Regions from separate parts of the Mesorhizobium sp. M0587 genome, predicted to be linked through region 2. Evidence: predicted binding sites of a transcription regulator. Region 2 holds the regulator's gene; the other holds the start of a gene.
The links. Region 2 encodes PhoB, which activates phosphate uptake and scavenging genes when phosphate is short. Its sites were predicted from a motif close to TGTCATNNANCTGTCAT; they were not measured.
Positions count from the first base shown of each region.

Region 1: NKI49_RS32725 (acetoacetate decarboxylase) is a predicted target of PhoB. The motif match lies at 2,758-2,774, and genes of this name have one in related genera.

Region 1 covers NZ_JAMYQP010000079.1:818-7,706, forward strand. Annotated here, with positions in the region: gene NKI49_RS32715 (IS110 family RNA-guided transposase) at 1-540, shown strand, start outside; gene NKI49_RS32720 (patatin-like phospholipase family protein) at 686-1,840, opposite strand; gene NKI49_RS32725 (acetoacetate decarboxylase) at 1,833-2,621, opposite strand; gene NKI49_RS32730 (3-hydroxybutyrate dehydrogenase) at 2,859-3,647, shown strand; gene NKI49_RS32735 (phosphodiesterase) at 3,720-4,487, shown strand; gene NKI49_RS32740 (NAD(P)H-dependent oxidoreductase) at 4,726-6,054, shown strand; gene NKI49_RS32745 (thiamine pyrophosphate-dependent dehydrogenase E1 component subunit alpha) at 6,057-6,889, shown strand, end outside.
Region 2 covers NZ_JAMYQP010000035.1:3,352-10,240, reverse strand. Annotated here, with positions in the region: gene pstA (phosphate ABC transporter permease PstA) at 1-336, shown strand, start outside; gene pstB (phosphate ABC transporter ATP-binding protein PstB) at 352-1,176, shown strand; gene phoU (phosphate signaling complex protein PhoU) at 1,214-1,921, shown strand; gene phoB (phosphate regulon transcriptional regulator PhoB) at 1,940-2,629, shown strand; gene NKI49_RS25570 (ROK family protein) at 2,960-4,201, opposite strand; gene xylF (D-xylose ABC transporter substrate-binding protein) at 4,471-5,511, shown strand; gene NKI49_RS25560 (sugar ABC transporter permease) at 5,657-6,889, shown strand, end outside.

The DNA of each region.
Region 1 (6,889 bases), on a different contig from region 2:
CATCGTGACCAACTGGTCGATATGCGGGCAAAGTTGAAGAAGTATCGCGACGAAGCCTTCGACGAGATCGTCATCGCCGAGATCGAAGAACTGATCGCCAGCTTCAACGCACGTATCAAGGCGCTCGAGAGCCGGATCGCCGAAGCCATTCGTCAAGTCGATGATACTGCCCGCGACAATGCGCTGATGGTCTCCGTGCCCGGCGTCTCCAAGATCACCGCGCTCTCTCTGCTGGCGCACCTACCCGAGCTTGGCCAGCGCTCACCCAAGTCGATCGCAGCACTCGTCGGCCTTGCCCCTTTCGACAGCAAAAGCGGCAAGCTCAAGCGCAGGAGCCAGATCCAAGGTGGTCGATCGCGCGTGCGCCGTGCCCTCTATATGGCAGCGCTCGGCGCCATCCGAGCCTGTGAACGCTTCAGAGCCTTCTACAGCGCCATCGCAACCCGCTCAGCGTCAAAGAAGCTGGCCATCATCGCCGTCGCAAGAAAGCTTCTCGTCGTTCTAAATGCCATCATCCGAGATAAAAAAGCATTCGCATGAACACAGTTGCCATGCCGGGACTCCGAAGCGTCACCACGGTCCAGAATTCTGCTTCGCTGCGTCCTTCGGCTAAGGTCGCGACATGGATCCTTGGGTCTTCGCTCCGCTTCGCGTCGCTACGCCCAAGGATGACGAGATCAGGAAGCTACGTCGGGTCCTCGCGGTGCAGATCGTGGATCGAGACGCCCTCGGCATTGGTCGGCAGCGTCAGCCACTGGCGATGGCGCAAGGTGCGCTGCGTGTCCTCCAAGCCCATCTCCCAATGCTCGCGCATCGAGGTACCGGAGAATTCGTAATCCTTGGCGTGACCTTCATAGCCTTTGTGCTGGTAGATGAGGTGCACGATGTTGACGATGCCGGCATCCGAATAGTCCGCGATCAAGGCTTCCTCGGCCGGCGTCAGCTGTTCCTTCGGCACGCGCTTCAGCGCATCGAGCAGGCGCATCTTAAGGCCATGGATGCGTTTGAAATTGTCGGTGTTCTGGCGCGTGCGGCTGGAATACATGATGTCCTTGTGGCGGGACAGCACGTCCGGCATGCTGCGCGGCAACACCCCGCGCGCGCTGAACAGGTCGACCTGGAATACCAGCGATGAACGGTCTTCTTCCTGATCGAGCAGATATTGCAGCGGCGTGTTGGAGACGATGCCGCCGTCCCAGTAATATTCGCCCTCGATGCGGACCGGCGGGAAAGCCGGTGGCAGCGCGCCGCTGGCCATGATGTGCTCCGGACCGATGCGCACCTTCTCGGTGTCGAAATAGACGAAGTTGCCGGTCCGCACATTGACCGCGCCGACGCTCAGCCGCTTCTTGCCGTCGTTCAGCACATCGAAGTCGATCAGGCTCTCCAGCGTGTCCTTCAACTCGGCGGTATCGTAGAAGCTGGTGGCACCCGCGGCGCCGGGCTGTTCGAACCAGGGATTGGGGTTGCGCGGCTTGAAGAAGCCGGGCTGGCCCATGGCCATCGTCATCCACGAGGAGGTGCGATTGCGGATGTCGCGGTAGATGTCGCCTTCGGGCGTATAGGACCAGATCTTGCGGCCCGAGATCGTCTGCCAGAACTGTTCGAGCCGCTGCAGGCGGCGGCTCGATTCATTGCCGGCGATGATCGAGGCGTTGATGGCGCCGATCGACACGCCAGACAGCCATGTCGGTTCGCAGCCGGCATCGGCCAACGCCTGATAGACCCCGGCCTGGTAGGCGCCCAGCGCGCCGCCGCCCTGGAAAACCAGGGCGATACGGTCATACTGCGCCGAGATTTCCTCGATGGTGGCGGTCGCCTCCCTCTTGCGATCAAGCACGGGTTTTCTCCAACTGGCTTGTGCTGGTCCCCGGTCGGGCGCGGTCAGCAAGATAGTCATGGACGACCTCGCCCAGCCCAAGTGTCAGATCGGCGGTGAAGTGGATGGCGGACACGATGTCGAGCACTGGCAGCCGCGCCACGTCGGCCATGACATGGGGCCTGAGATCGAGCGCGGCCGGCGCTGTCCAGGCTTCCTTCAGCGTCACATCGGTCAGGTAATAGCGCACCAGTTCGCAAATGCGTGGACTTCCGTCGACATGCGGAATGATCTTGATCAGGAAGTTGGGGGCGGCGAGCGAGGCGAGCACGGAATGGTGGTCGGCCTCGCGATGCTTGTAGCCCATCGTGCCGGTGGCGCACAGAACGCTGCCATAGTGCAGCGTGCCCACCACCACTTCGCCCTCATGCACGATCTTGGGGCTGGCGAGCTTTTTTGGAAAACCCCAGAGTTCGCGGCCGCCGGCGATGGGCGCGTCGTCGTCGAGATACATTGAATGGACATAGGCGCCGTGCTGGCCCTTGTAGCGCACGGGAATGACCTGGCCGGTCTCGGTGTAGTCGCCGAAGCCGGTGGAATCAGGCATGCGGATGAATTCGTACTTGACCAGCGGTTCGTCGATCTCCAGCGGCGCCGGCACGACCGCCTCGAGCGCCTCGCGTGTCGTGCGATAGGTGATGATGATGTATTCTCGGTCGAAGAAACGATAGGGGCCCGGCGGGAAAGACGGGTTGGTGAGCGGCATCGCATAGGCACGCTTCACGACATCGGCGATTTCCAAGCTGCACCCCCAAGGCTCTTTCAGGCAAAATTACTCAGGAAGGACCGCGCGAATGCGCAATCGATTATGTCGCACGGCACCATGACACTGCCGTGTCAGCCCTGATGACCACGGCGGCGACGGCCCGTGCCGGCACGGTCGTCCGGCTGTAATCGCATCGACATATGGCTCTGGCATTGTCATGCTGCGACGCACAAATATATCGTCACCTTCCCTCCCATTTCTCGAGAGATCGCCATGGCTTCCCTGTCTTCGAAAAACGCCCTCGTCACCGGCTCGACCAGCGGTATCGGCCTGGCCATTGCCCGGGCCTTTGCAGCCGAAGGGGCCAACGTCACCATCAACGGTCTTGGCGATCCGGCGGCAATCGAGCAGGAGCGTGCCGGTATCGAGAAGGATTTCGGCGTCAAGTGCCGTTACTCCGATGCCAACGTGATGGACGGCGCGGCGGTCAGCGCCATGGTGCACGAGGCAGAAGCCGCGTTCGGCAGTCTCGATATCCTGGTCAACAATGCCGGCATCCAGCATGTCGCGCCGATCGAGGAATTCCCTGACGACAAGTGGGAAGCCATCATCCGCATCAACCTGCTGGCCGCCTTCTACGCCATCAAGGCGGCGCTGCCGGGCATGAAGGCGCGCAAATGGGGCCGCATCATCAATACGGCTTCCGCGCACGCGCTGGTCGCCTCGCCGTTCAAGTCCGCCTATGTCGCGGCCAAGCACGGCATATCAGGCCTGACCAAGACCGTGGCGCTGGAGGCCGCGCTTGACGGCGTCACCGTCAACGCGATCGCGCCGGGCTATGTCTGGACGCCGCTGGTCGAAAAGCAGATCCCCGACACGATGAAGGCGCGCGGCATGACCGAAGAGCAGGTCAAGCACGATGTGATGCTGGCGGCCCAGCCGACCAAGGAATTCGTCACCGTTGAGGAGCTTGCCGCACTCGCGCTCTTCCTGTGCTCGGATTCGGCCAGGCAGATCACCGGCACGACCTTGCCGATGGACGGCGGCTGGACGGCGCAGTAGAGGATTGGCTGGGGTGATCGGTTTGCCGGCTGGTGCCGACGAGCGCCAGCAGGAAAACATTGCGTCACGGCCATGAAAATCATCCAGCTATCCGATCCGCATCTGATGACGCCGGGCGGTCTTCTGTACGGCTCGGATCCCCTGGCAAGACTGGAAGCCTGCCTTGCCGATATCGGCAAGAACCATGCCGATGCCGATCTGGTGGTGATATCAGGTGATCTCACCAATGACGGCGAGCGTGCCGCGTACGCAGCGCTGAGGGAAAAATTGACGGGGTTCGGTCCGCCCTGGCGGCTGATGCTCGGCAACCATGACGACCGGGCGCTTTTCCTCGAGATGTTCCCGGAAGCGGCTGCTGAGCGCGGTTTCGTGCAGAGCGTGGTCGACGGCAGCGAGGGCCGCCTTGTCCTGCTCGACACGCTGGACAGCGGGCATGTCGAAGGCAGGCTGTGCGAGGCGCGTCTCGAATGGCTGGATGAAAGGCTGCAAGAGGCGCAGGACCGGTCGGTCCTCCTGTTCATGCACCACCCGCCGTTCCGGATACACATGCCGGCGCTCGACGAGGTCAGGCTGGCCGACGCCGATGCCTTCTATGAGATACTCCGCCGTCACGGCAATGTCCGTCACATCTTCGCCGGACATGTCCATCGGCTGATCGCCGGCAGCTGGCGCGGCATTCCCGTCAGCACGCTGCGCAGCACCAATCACCAGAGCGCGCTCGATTTTTCGGACAGCTGGAGCCTGGGGCACGAGCCGCCCGCCTATGCCGTGATCCTGATCGATGCGGATGGAGTGATCGTCCATTTCCAGGATTTTCCAATCGGCGCGGCCGGTGACTGATCGGGTTGCGCAGTTTCTCCGTTCCGAAGAAGGTCGACGGTCGTGATAAGGTGCCTGTCGCGGCCGGTGGCTGTCTGTCCCGCACCGCGGCTGCCGTTGCCCACTTTTGGCCCGCGCCAGGGCCTCCGCGAAAGTGCGCTAAAAGCACCCGGATTTGGACATTAGTCTTGACAGAAATACAGATGTTCAATACCCGTCAAGCAATTGAACAGCCTGCAAAGTGGGAGGAATGAGCGCTATGGCTTCCAATGTTTCGCTGACGGGTCTTGCCCGCGATCTTGAGGAACGTGCCAAGTCGGGCAAGCCTATCCGCATCGGGTTGATAGGCTCCGGCGAGATGGGAACCGATATCGTCACCCGCGTCGCCCATATGTCCGGCATCGAGATCGGCGCCATCTCCGAACTGAACCTGCCCGCAGCCACCAGGGCGGTGGATATCGCCTTCCAGGAGACCGGACATGCGCGCGAGGTGTCGAACGCTTCCGCGATGACGGCGGCGATGGAGGCCGGCAAGATTGCGGTCACCAACGATTCCAGCCTGGTCATCAACAATGACCTGATCGACGTCGTCATCGATGCAACCGGCGTTCCCGCCGTCGGCGCCGAGATCGGCTTGCGCGCCATGGAGCACGGCAAGCATCTGGTGATGATGAACGTCGAGGCCGACGTCACCATCGGCGCCTATCTGAAGAGCGAGGCCGACCGGCTCGGCGTCACCTATTCGCTGGGTGCGGGCGACGAGCCATCCTCCTGCATGGAACTGATTGAATTCGTCTCGGCGATGGGCCATCCGATCGTCGCCGCGGGCAAGGGCAAGAACAATCCACTCAACATCGATGCCACGCCACCCGCCTATGAGGAGGAAGCCCAGCGCCGGCACATGAATGTGCGCATGCTGGTCGAATTCGTCGACGGCTCCAAGACCATGGTCGAGATGGCTGCGATCGCCAACGCCACCGGTCTTGTCCCCGACAAGGCGGGCATGCACGGCCCGGCGGCGACGCTCGGCGAACTCTCGAAAGTCCTCGTGCCGCAGAAGGACGGCGGCGTGCTGTCGAGGGTCGGCGTCGTCGACTATTCGATCGGCAAGGGTGTCGCGCCGGGTGTCTTCGTCGTCGCCGACATGTCGCATCCGCGCATCTCGGAGCGCATGGAAGATTTGAAGATGGGCAAGGGTCCGTACTTCACCTTCCATCGTCCCTATCATTTGACGTCGCTGGAAGTGCCGCTGACATGCGCCCGCGTCGTGCTCTACGGCAAGGCCGACATGGTGCCGCTGGCCAAGCCCGTGGCCGAAGTCTGCGCCGTGGCCAAGAAGGATATGAAGCCCGGCGAGAAGCTCGATGCGATCGGCGAATATTGCTACCGCGCCTGGATCATGACGGCGCCGGAAGCGCATGCCGCCAAGGCCATTCCCTGCGGCCTGCTGCAAGGCGGCTCGGTGACCGCGCCGATCAGGAAGGGCGAGCTCATCACCTATGCCAACGCGGCGCCTGCGCCGGGATCCAAGATTGCCGAACTGCGCGCCCGCCAGGACAAACTCGTCTACGGTACCGTGGGAGCCTGACCATGGCCGCAGCCAGCAAAGCCGTCGCGGACAGTCGCGCCAACCTGCCCTTCGTCTATCGCCAGTACAGCGCCGAGCAGCTCAGAGAGGTGCTCCACAAGATGTACCTCATCCGCCGCTTCGAAGAGGGCGCGGAGGAGTGCTACACGCGCGGCCTCATCCACGGCACCATGCATCTGTCGATCGGCCAGGAAGCCAGCGCCATGGGCATCTGCATGCCGCTCGGCGAGGATGACCAGATCACCTCGACACATCGTGGCCATGGCCACTGCATCGCCAAGGGCGCCGAGGTCAAGCGCATGTTCGCCGAGTTCTTCGGCAAGACAACCGGCTATTGCAAGGGCCGCGGCGGTTCGATGCACATCGCCGATGTCGGCAAGGGCAATCTCGGCGCCAACGGCATCGTCGGCGGCGGCATTCCGATTGCGGTCGGGGCGGCACTCTCCGCCAAGATGATGAAGACTGGCAAGGTCGTCGTCTCGTTCTTCGGTGACGGCGCCAACAATGAAGGCGCTTTCCACGAGGCGCTGAACATGGCGGCGGTCTGGAAGCTGCCGGTGATCTTCGTTTGCGAGAACAACGGCTACGGCATGTCGACATCGACGGCCCGCTCGACCGCGGTCAAGAACATCGCCGATCGCGCCGCCGCCTATTCGATGCCCGGCGTCGTCGTCAACGGCAACATTTTTTCGGAGGTCGCCGAGGCCTCCTACAAGGCTATCGAACGTGCGCGCGCGGGCGAGGGACCGACGCTGATCGAATCCAAGACCTATCGCCATCGCGGTCATTCCAAGAGCGACCGCAACCGCTATCGCACCAAGGAAGAGATCGAGGA
Region 2 (6,889 bases):
GGCCTTGGCGCGTCCAAGATGCAGATGGTGTTTCAGCACATCCTGCCGCTTGCCGCCCCCGGCATCCTCACCGGCACCATCATCGGCCTGGCGCGGGCGCTCGGCGAAACCGCGCCGCTGCTGCTGATCGGCATGGTCGCCTTCGTCGCCGACTATCCGAAGACGCCTTTCGATCCGGCCACGGCGCTGCCGGTGCAGATCTACATGTGGGCCAACGAGGCCGAGCGCGCCTTCGTCGAGCGCATGTCGGGTGCCATCATCATCCTGCTCGTCTTCCTCATGGCCATGAACATCACAGCGATCGTGCTGCGGCGCCGCTTCGAACGGCGCTGGTAAAAGAAGGCATCTGGTATGAACATCATGACCGAACAGTCCCTCGAAAACGCGGTGGGCGACAAGATGAGCGCCAAGTCGAACGAAGTGATCAAGATGCGCGGCGACAAGGTCGGCGTGTTCTACGGCGAGAAGCAGGCGCTGTTCGACGTCAATCTCGACGTCCGCCAGAACCAGGTGACGGCGCTGATCGGCCCCTCCGGCTGCGGCAAATCCACCTTCCTGCGTTGCCTCAACCGCATGAACGACACCATAGACTCGGCGCGGGTAACCGGCAGGATCACGTTGGACGACGAGGACATCTACGACAAAAACATCGACGTCGTCGAACTCAGAGCTCGCGTCGGCATGGTGTTCCAGAAGCCCAATCCGTTCCCGAAGTCGATATACGAGAACGTCGCTTACGGTCCACGCATCCACGGCTTGGCCAAGGGCAAGGCCGACATGGACCAGATTGTCGAATCGAGCCTGAAAAAGGCGGCGATCTGGAACGAGGTGAAGGATCGCCTGCAAGAGCCGGGCACCGGTCTTTCCGGCGGCCAGCAACAGCGCCTGTGCATTGCGCGCGCCATCGCGGTTTCGCCAGAGGTGATCCTTATGGACGAGCCCTGCTCGGCGCTTGACCCGATCGCCACCGCGCGCGTCGAGGAACTTATCGACGAATTGCGCCAGAACTACACGATCGTCATCGTCACCCACTCGATGCAGCAGGCAGCGCGTGTGTCGCAGCGCACGGCGATGTTCCATCTCGGCTATCTGGTCGAGGAGGGCGCTACCGACAAGATGTTCACCACTCCCGACGACAAGCGCACCCAGGACTATATCACCGGCCGGTTCGGTTGAGCAGTCCGGGCGAATTTACAGACACGAGGACAAGGTCATGGCCGAACACACAGTCGCAGCCTTCGACGAGGATCTAGGGCAGATCAGCAGGCTGATCAGCGACATGGGCGACCTCGCCAGTTCGATGGTCGGCGGCGCCACCAAAGCGCTGCTGAACACCGACAACGCTCTCGCGCAACGCGTCGTCTCCGATGACGCGATCATGGATGCGCGCCAGCGCGAGCTCGACGACCGCGCCATCACGCTGATCGCCAAGCGTCAACCGATGGCCGACGACCTGCGTCACGTCGTCGGCTCGATCCGCATGGCCGGCGACCTCGAACGCATCGGCGATCTTGCCAAGAACATCGCCAAGCGCGTCGGCACGGTCGGCCTCGCCGCCACGCCGCGCGACCTGTCGCATTCCATCGACGCGATGGCGCAGTTGGTGCTGATCCAGGTGCAGGGCGTGATCGAGGAATATGCGGCGCGCGATGCCGCCGCGCTGACGACGCTGCGGGCCAACGACGAGCGCATCGACGTCAAATACACCTCGGTGTTCCGCGAACTGCTGACCTACATGATGGAAGATCCGCGCAACATCACCGCTTGCACGCATCTGTTGTTCTGCGCCAAGAATCTGGAACGCATCGGCGACCATGTGACCAACATCGCCGAAAATGCCTATTATGTCCTGACCGGTACGCAACTGCCCGCCAATCGCCCGAAGCAGGACGAAACGGCGATGTCGGCGCCGGCGGCCTGACGGCGGGGTGACCGGGCGATGATCGCGCCGCGCATCATGGTGGTGGAGGACGAGGAGCCGTTAGGCGTGCTGCTCCGCTACAATCTGGAATCCGAGGGTTACCAGGTCGAGGTGGTGACGCGCGGCGACGAAGCCGAGATCCGGCTGCAGGAAAACGTGCCGGACCTTCTGGTGCTCGACTGGATGGTGCCGGCGGTTTCCGGCATCGAACTCTGCCGGCGCCTGCGAATGCGCGCCGAGACCGAGCGATTGCCGATCATCATGCTGACGGCGCGCGGCGAGGAAAGCGACCGCGTGCGCGGCCTTTCCACCGGGGCCGACGACTATCTGGTCAAGCCGTTCTCGACGCCGGAATTCATGGCCCGGGTCAAGGCGCTGCTGCGCCGCGCCAAGCCGGAGGTGCTGTCCAGCGTGCTCAAGGTCGGCGACATCGTGCTCGACCGCGAATCGCACCGGGTCTATCGCAAGAAAAGCGAGATCCGGCTCGGGCCGACCGAATTCCGCCTGCTCGAATTCATGATGCGCCATCCCGGCCGCGTGTTCTCGCGCAGCCAACTGCTCGACAATGTCTGGGGCGAGACGATCTACATCGACGAACGCACGGTGGACGTGCATGTCGGCCGGCTGCGCAAGGCGGTCAACAATGGCCGCATGCCCGATGTCATCCGCACCATTCGCGGCGCCGGCTACGCGATCAGGGAAGATTAGGTCTTTGGCGCGGAAGTTCCGTCAGATTGGGCTTCCGAAGGCGGGTCTCGGAGGTTTTGCGACTAGCCGAAAACGGCAGTCACTTCGTCATCCACGGGCGTAGCAAGGAGCGTAGCGACGCAGCGCAGACCCGAGGATCCATGCCGCGACTTCGGAGTGCTGCCACGATGCAGAATTCTGCTCCCCTGCACTCCACGACTACGGTCGCAGGATCCTCGGGTCTGCGCCGCGTCGCTGCGCTCCTTGCTCCGCCCTAGGATGACGACATTGGGACGACTTCGGCAATATCCAAAGTCGACGATGGTCTGCGGCATCGACGGCGGACGCCACTCAGGCTACGTTCTTTCCAGTGCCAGTTCTCGCCTGCACGCCAGGCGCGAAAATCTCCTGGTCGACGAAGGTCAGCGCGCGCATGGCGCAACCTTCCCTGATCAGCGGCAGTTCGTTGGGCTCGGTGTCGAAGGAAATCGATTCCGAGTGCTGGCCGCCGGCGGTCTGGGCGATGGCCTCGCGCAGTGCCGGCTCGATCAGGTCGAAGGCGGCGGCGCTGACGCCGACCATGGCGACAGGCGCCGGGTCGATCAGCGCGAACAGGCTGCCGAGGCCATAGCCGAGCGCCTCGCCGGCCTTGCGATAGGCCTCGCGCTCCGGTCCGTCTTTTTCGCGCGCCGAAGCCGCCAGCGTACGCATGTCGGCGTCGCTGACGTCGACCGGTTCGGTGTCCTCGCCAAGCTGCCTCGCATTGCGCCAGATCGCATAATTGCCGGCATAGGCCTCGACGCAGCCGCGCCGTCCGCAGCGGCAGAGGGCGCCGCCCGGCCAATGGATCATGTGGCCGAACTCGCCGCCCGAGGAATGGGTGCCGGTGAACAGTTCGCCTTTCAGCACCAGGCCCATGCCGATGCCGTGGGAAAGCAGGATGGCTATGAAGTCGTCGCGATAGCGCTGGGGATCGCGCCAGCGCAGCGCCACCGCCATCATGTTGCAGTCATTCTCCGTGGTGGCGGGAATGCCGAACTCGGCCTCGAGTATGTCGGCGAAGGCGATATCGGTCTGCGGCGTGATCGGCGACCACAGCATGGACCGCGCATCGGTGTCGGTGATGCCCTGGATCGCCAGCGCGATGCGGGCGACGCGCCGGACGTCGAGGTCGGGGTCCTCGATCCGGCGCCGCACGATGGCGACGCATTCGCCGATCAGCGCCCCGCGCGCCATGGTCAGCGTGTCCAGCCGGCGCTGCTCCTCGGCGATCACCTGGCCGGCATAGTCGATGACGGCGACGGACAGGAAGTTCAGCGACAGCACCACGGTCATCACCGCCGCCGCCTCCGGGTTGAGGCCGAGGCCGACCTGTGGGCGCCCGCGTTTCAGCGAGCCCGTCTCGCTCGGCTTGCCCTCGGTCAGGATGCCTTCGCCGATGAGGTCGGAGGAAATCGCCGATATGGTCGAGTGGCTGAGGCCGGTGGTCGCGGCGATCTCGGTGCGCGAGGGCTGGCTGGCACGGCGTACGGCCGCGATCACCATCGCCCGGTTGCGCCGACGCAAATCGTCGTGACGGATTCCGACCGACATGCTTCTCTCATATCCTCCCTGTCGCCGTGGTTCTTCCTGTCCCTCGAACGCTGCCGGCAACGTGGGCAAATACTGGCAGAAGCATGCGGTGCTGTCATTATTTATTCGGGGCTCGAAAAAAATTCGAGAGGACATCAAAATCCATCAGAATCGATGTTGACAGCGTTCCGGGGATGGACCAGTGTTTTTTCGGGGCTCGAAAAAATAGAGCCTCTGTGCCGGCCTTCGGGTCAGTTTGGTCGCGCCTTACGCGGCGCAGGGAGGATAATATGAAAAGATTCACAGCCGCCATCCTGGCGGGTGTCGCCATGTCGCTGACGCTCGCGTCGGTCGCCCAGGCGAAAGACAAGGTCATCGGCGTTTCGTGGTCCAACTTCCAGGAAGAGCGCTGGAAGACCGACGAAGCCGCCATGAAAACGGCGATTGAGGCAGCCGGCGACAAGTACATCTCCGCCGACGCGCAGTCCAATCCCGGCAAGCAGCTCACCGATGTCGAGAGCCTGATCTCGCAGGGCGCCAACTCGCTGATCATCCTGGCGCAGGATGCCTCGGCCATCGGCCCGGCGGTGCAGAAGGCGCTGGACGAAGGCATTCCGGTCGTCGGCTATGACCGGTTGATCGAGAACAAGGACGTCTTCTACCTGACCTTCGACAACAAGGAAGTCGGCCGCATGCAGGCCCGCGAAGTGTTCAAGGCCAAGCCGGAAGGCAATTATGTCTTCATCAAGGGCTCGGGTTCCGATCCGAATGCCGATTTCCTGTTCTCGGGCTCGATGGAAGTGCTCAAGGAGGCTATCGACAGCGGCAAGATCAAGAATGTCGGCGAGGCTTACACGGACGGCTGGCTGCCCGCCAACGCCCAGAAGAACATGGAACAGTTCCTGACCGCCAACGACAACAAGGTCGACGCCGTGGTCGCGGCCAATGACGGCACCGCCGGCGGCGTCGTCGCGGCGCTGACGGCGCAAGGTCTTGCCGGCACCGTGCCGGTCTCGGGCCAGGACGGCGACCATGCCGCGCTGAACCGCATCGCGCTCGGCACGCAGACCGTGTCGGTGTGGAAAGATGCTCGCGAGCTCGGCAAGACCGCCGCCGAGATCGCCTCGCAGCTGGCCGACGGCAAGAAGACGGCAGATATCGCCGGCGCCAAGGACTTTACGACGCCGGGCGGCAACACCGTCAAGTCGCTGTTCCTGACTCCGGTTGCCATCACCAAGGACAATCTCAGCCTCGTGATCGACGCCGGCTGGATCAAGAAGGACGAGGTCTGCGCGGGTGTCGCCGCCGGCAGCGTCGCGGCCTGCAACTAGAGGGCTGGCCTCTTCCTGCATTCTCAACGCCGCGGCCCCAAGCCGCGGCGTTTTCTCAAAAAGATTTGTTTTTCCGCATCAGGCGGATAGCTTCTAGGCTGGGTTTCGGTATCCGCGTCAGACGGCCAGCCGGTGCGAGGAAATCATGACCGACATCACGTCCACCACCCCGCAGACCGACACCGCGCGCGCGTCGGAACTCGGCGCGGTCGCCCGGTTCCTGAAGGCGACCGAGATCGATACCCGCATGCTCGGCATGATCGGCGCGCTGCTGGTCATCTGGATCGGGCTGCACGTCATTTCCAGCCTGCGCCTCGGCGTCAATCCGTTCGATTTCGACAGTCGTACCTTTCTCACGCCGCGCAATCTGTGGAACCTGTCGGTGCAGACATCCGCAGTCGCCATCATGGCCTGCGGCATGGTGCTGGTGATCGTCATGCGCAATATCGACCTGTCCGTCGGCTCCGCCGAGGGCTTGATCGGCATGGTGATGGGCTTTGCGCAAGTGCATTTCCTGGTGCGGTTTGTCGGGCTCGAACTCGGCAATCCGTGGATATGGGTTCTGGCGCTGGTCATAGGCCTGGCGCTCGGCTTGCTGATCGGCGCTTTTCAGGGTTTCATCATCGCCTATCTCGAAGTGCCGGCCTTCATCGTGACGCTTGGCGGCCTGCTGGTCTGGCGCGGTGCCGCCTGGTGGATCACCAGCGGCCAGACCGTGGCCCCGCTCAATGCCACCTTCCAGTTGATGGGCGGTGGACCGGCGGGATCGATCGGCGCGACATGGAGCTGGGTCGTCGGGATCGTCGCTTGCCTTGGCGTGGTGTTTGCGCTGTTCAATGGACGGGTGCAGCGCAAGCGGTTTCGTTTTCCGCTGCGTCCGATCTGGGCCGAGACGCTGCTCGGCGCGGTCACCTGCGCCGTCATCATGGGAGCCGTGTGGCTGGCCAACTCCTATCCCTGGCCTGTCGGCATCGTGAACCGATACGCGGCCGCCAACAACATCACCGTGCCCGAGGGCGGCCTGTTCATTGCCCATGGCATCGCCATACCGGTGCTGATGGCGATCGCCGTCGGGCTGGTCATGACCTTCATCACCAAACGCACCCGTTTCGGCCGCTATGTCTTTGCCATCGGCGGCAACCCGGAAGCCGCCAATCTCGCCGGCATCAACACGCGCTGGATCACCATGAAGGTGTTCATGATCATGGGGGTGTTGGCCACGATCGCCGCCGCGATCTCGTCGGCCCGGCAGAATTCGGCCACAAATGCGCTCGGGACGCTCGACGAACTGCTGGTCATCGCGGCCGCCGTCATCGGCGGCACGTCGCTTGCCGGCGGCTCGGGAACGATCATCGGCGCCATGCTCGGCGCGCTGCTG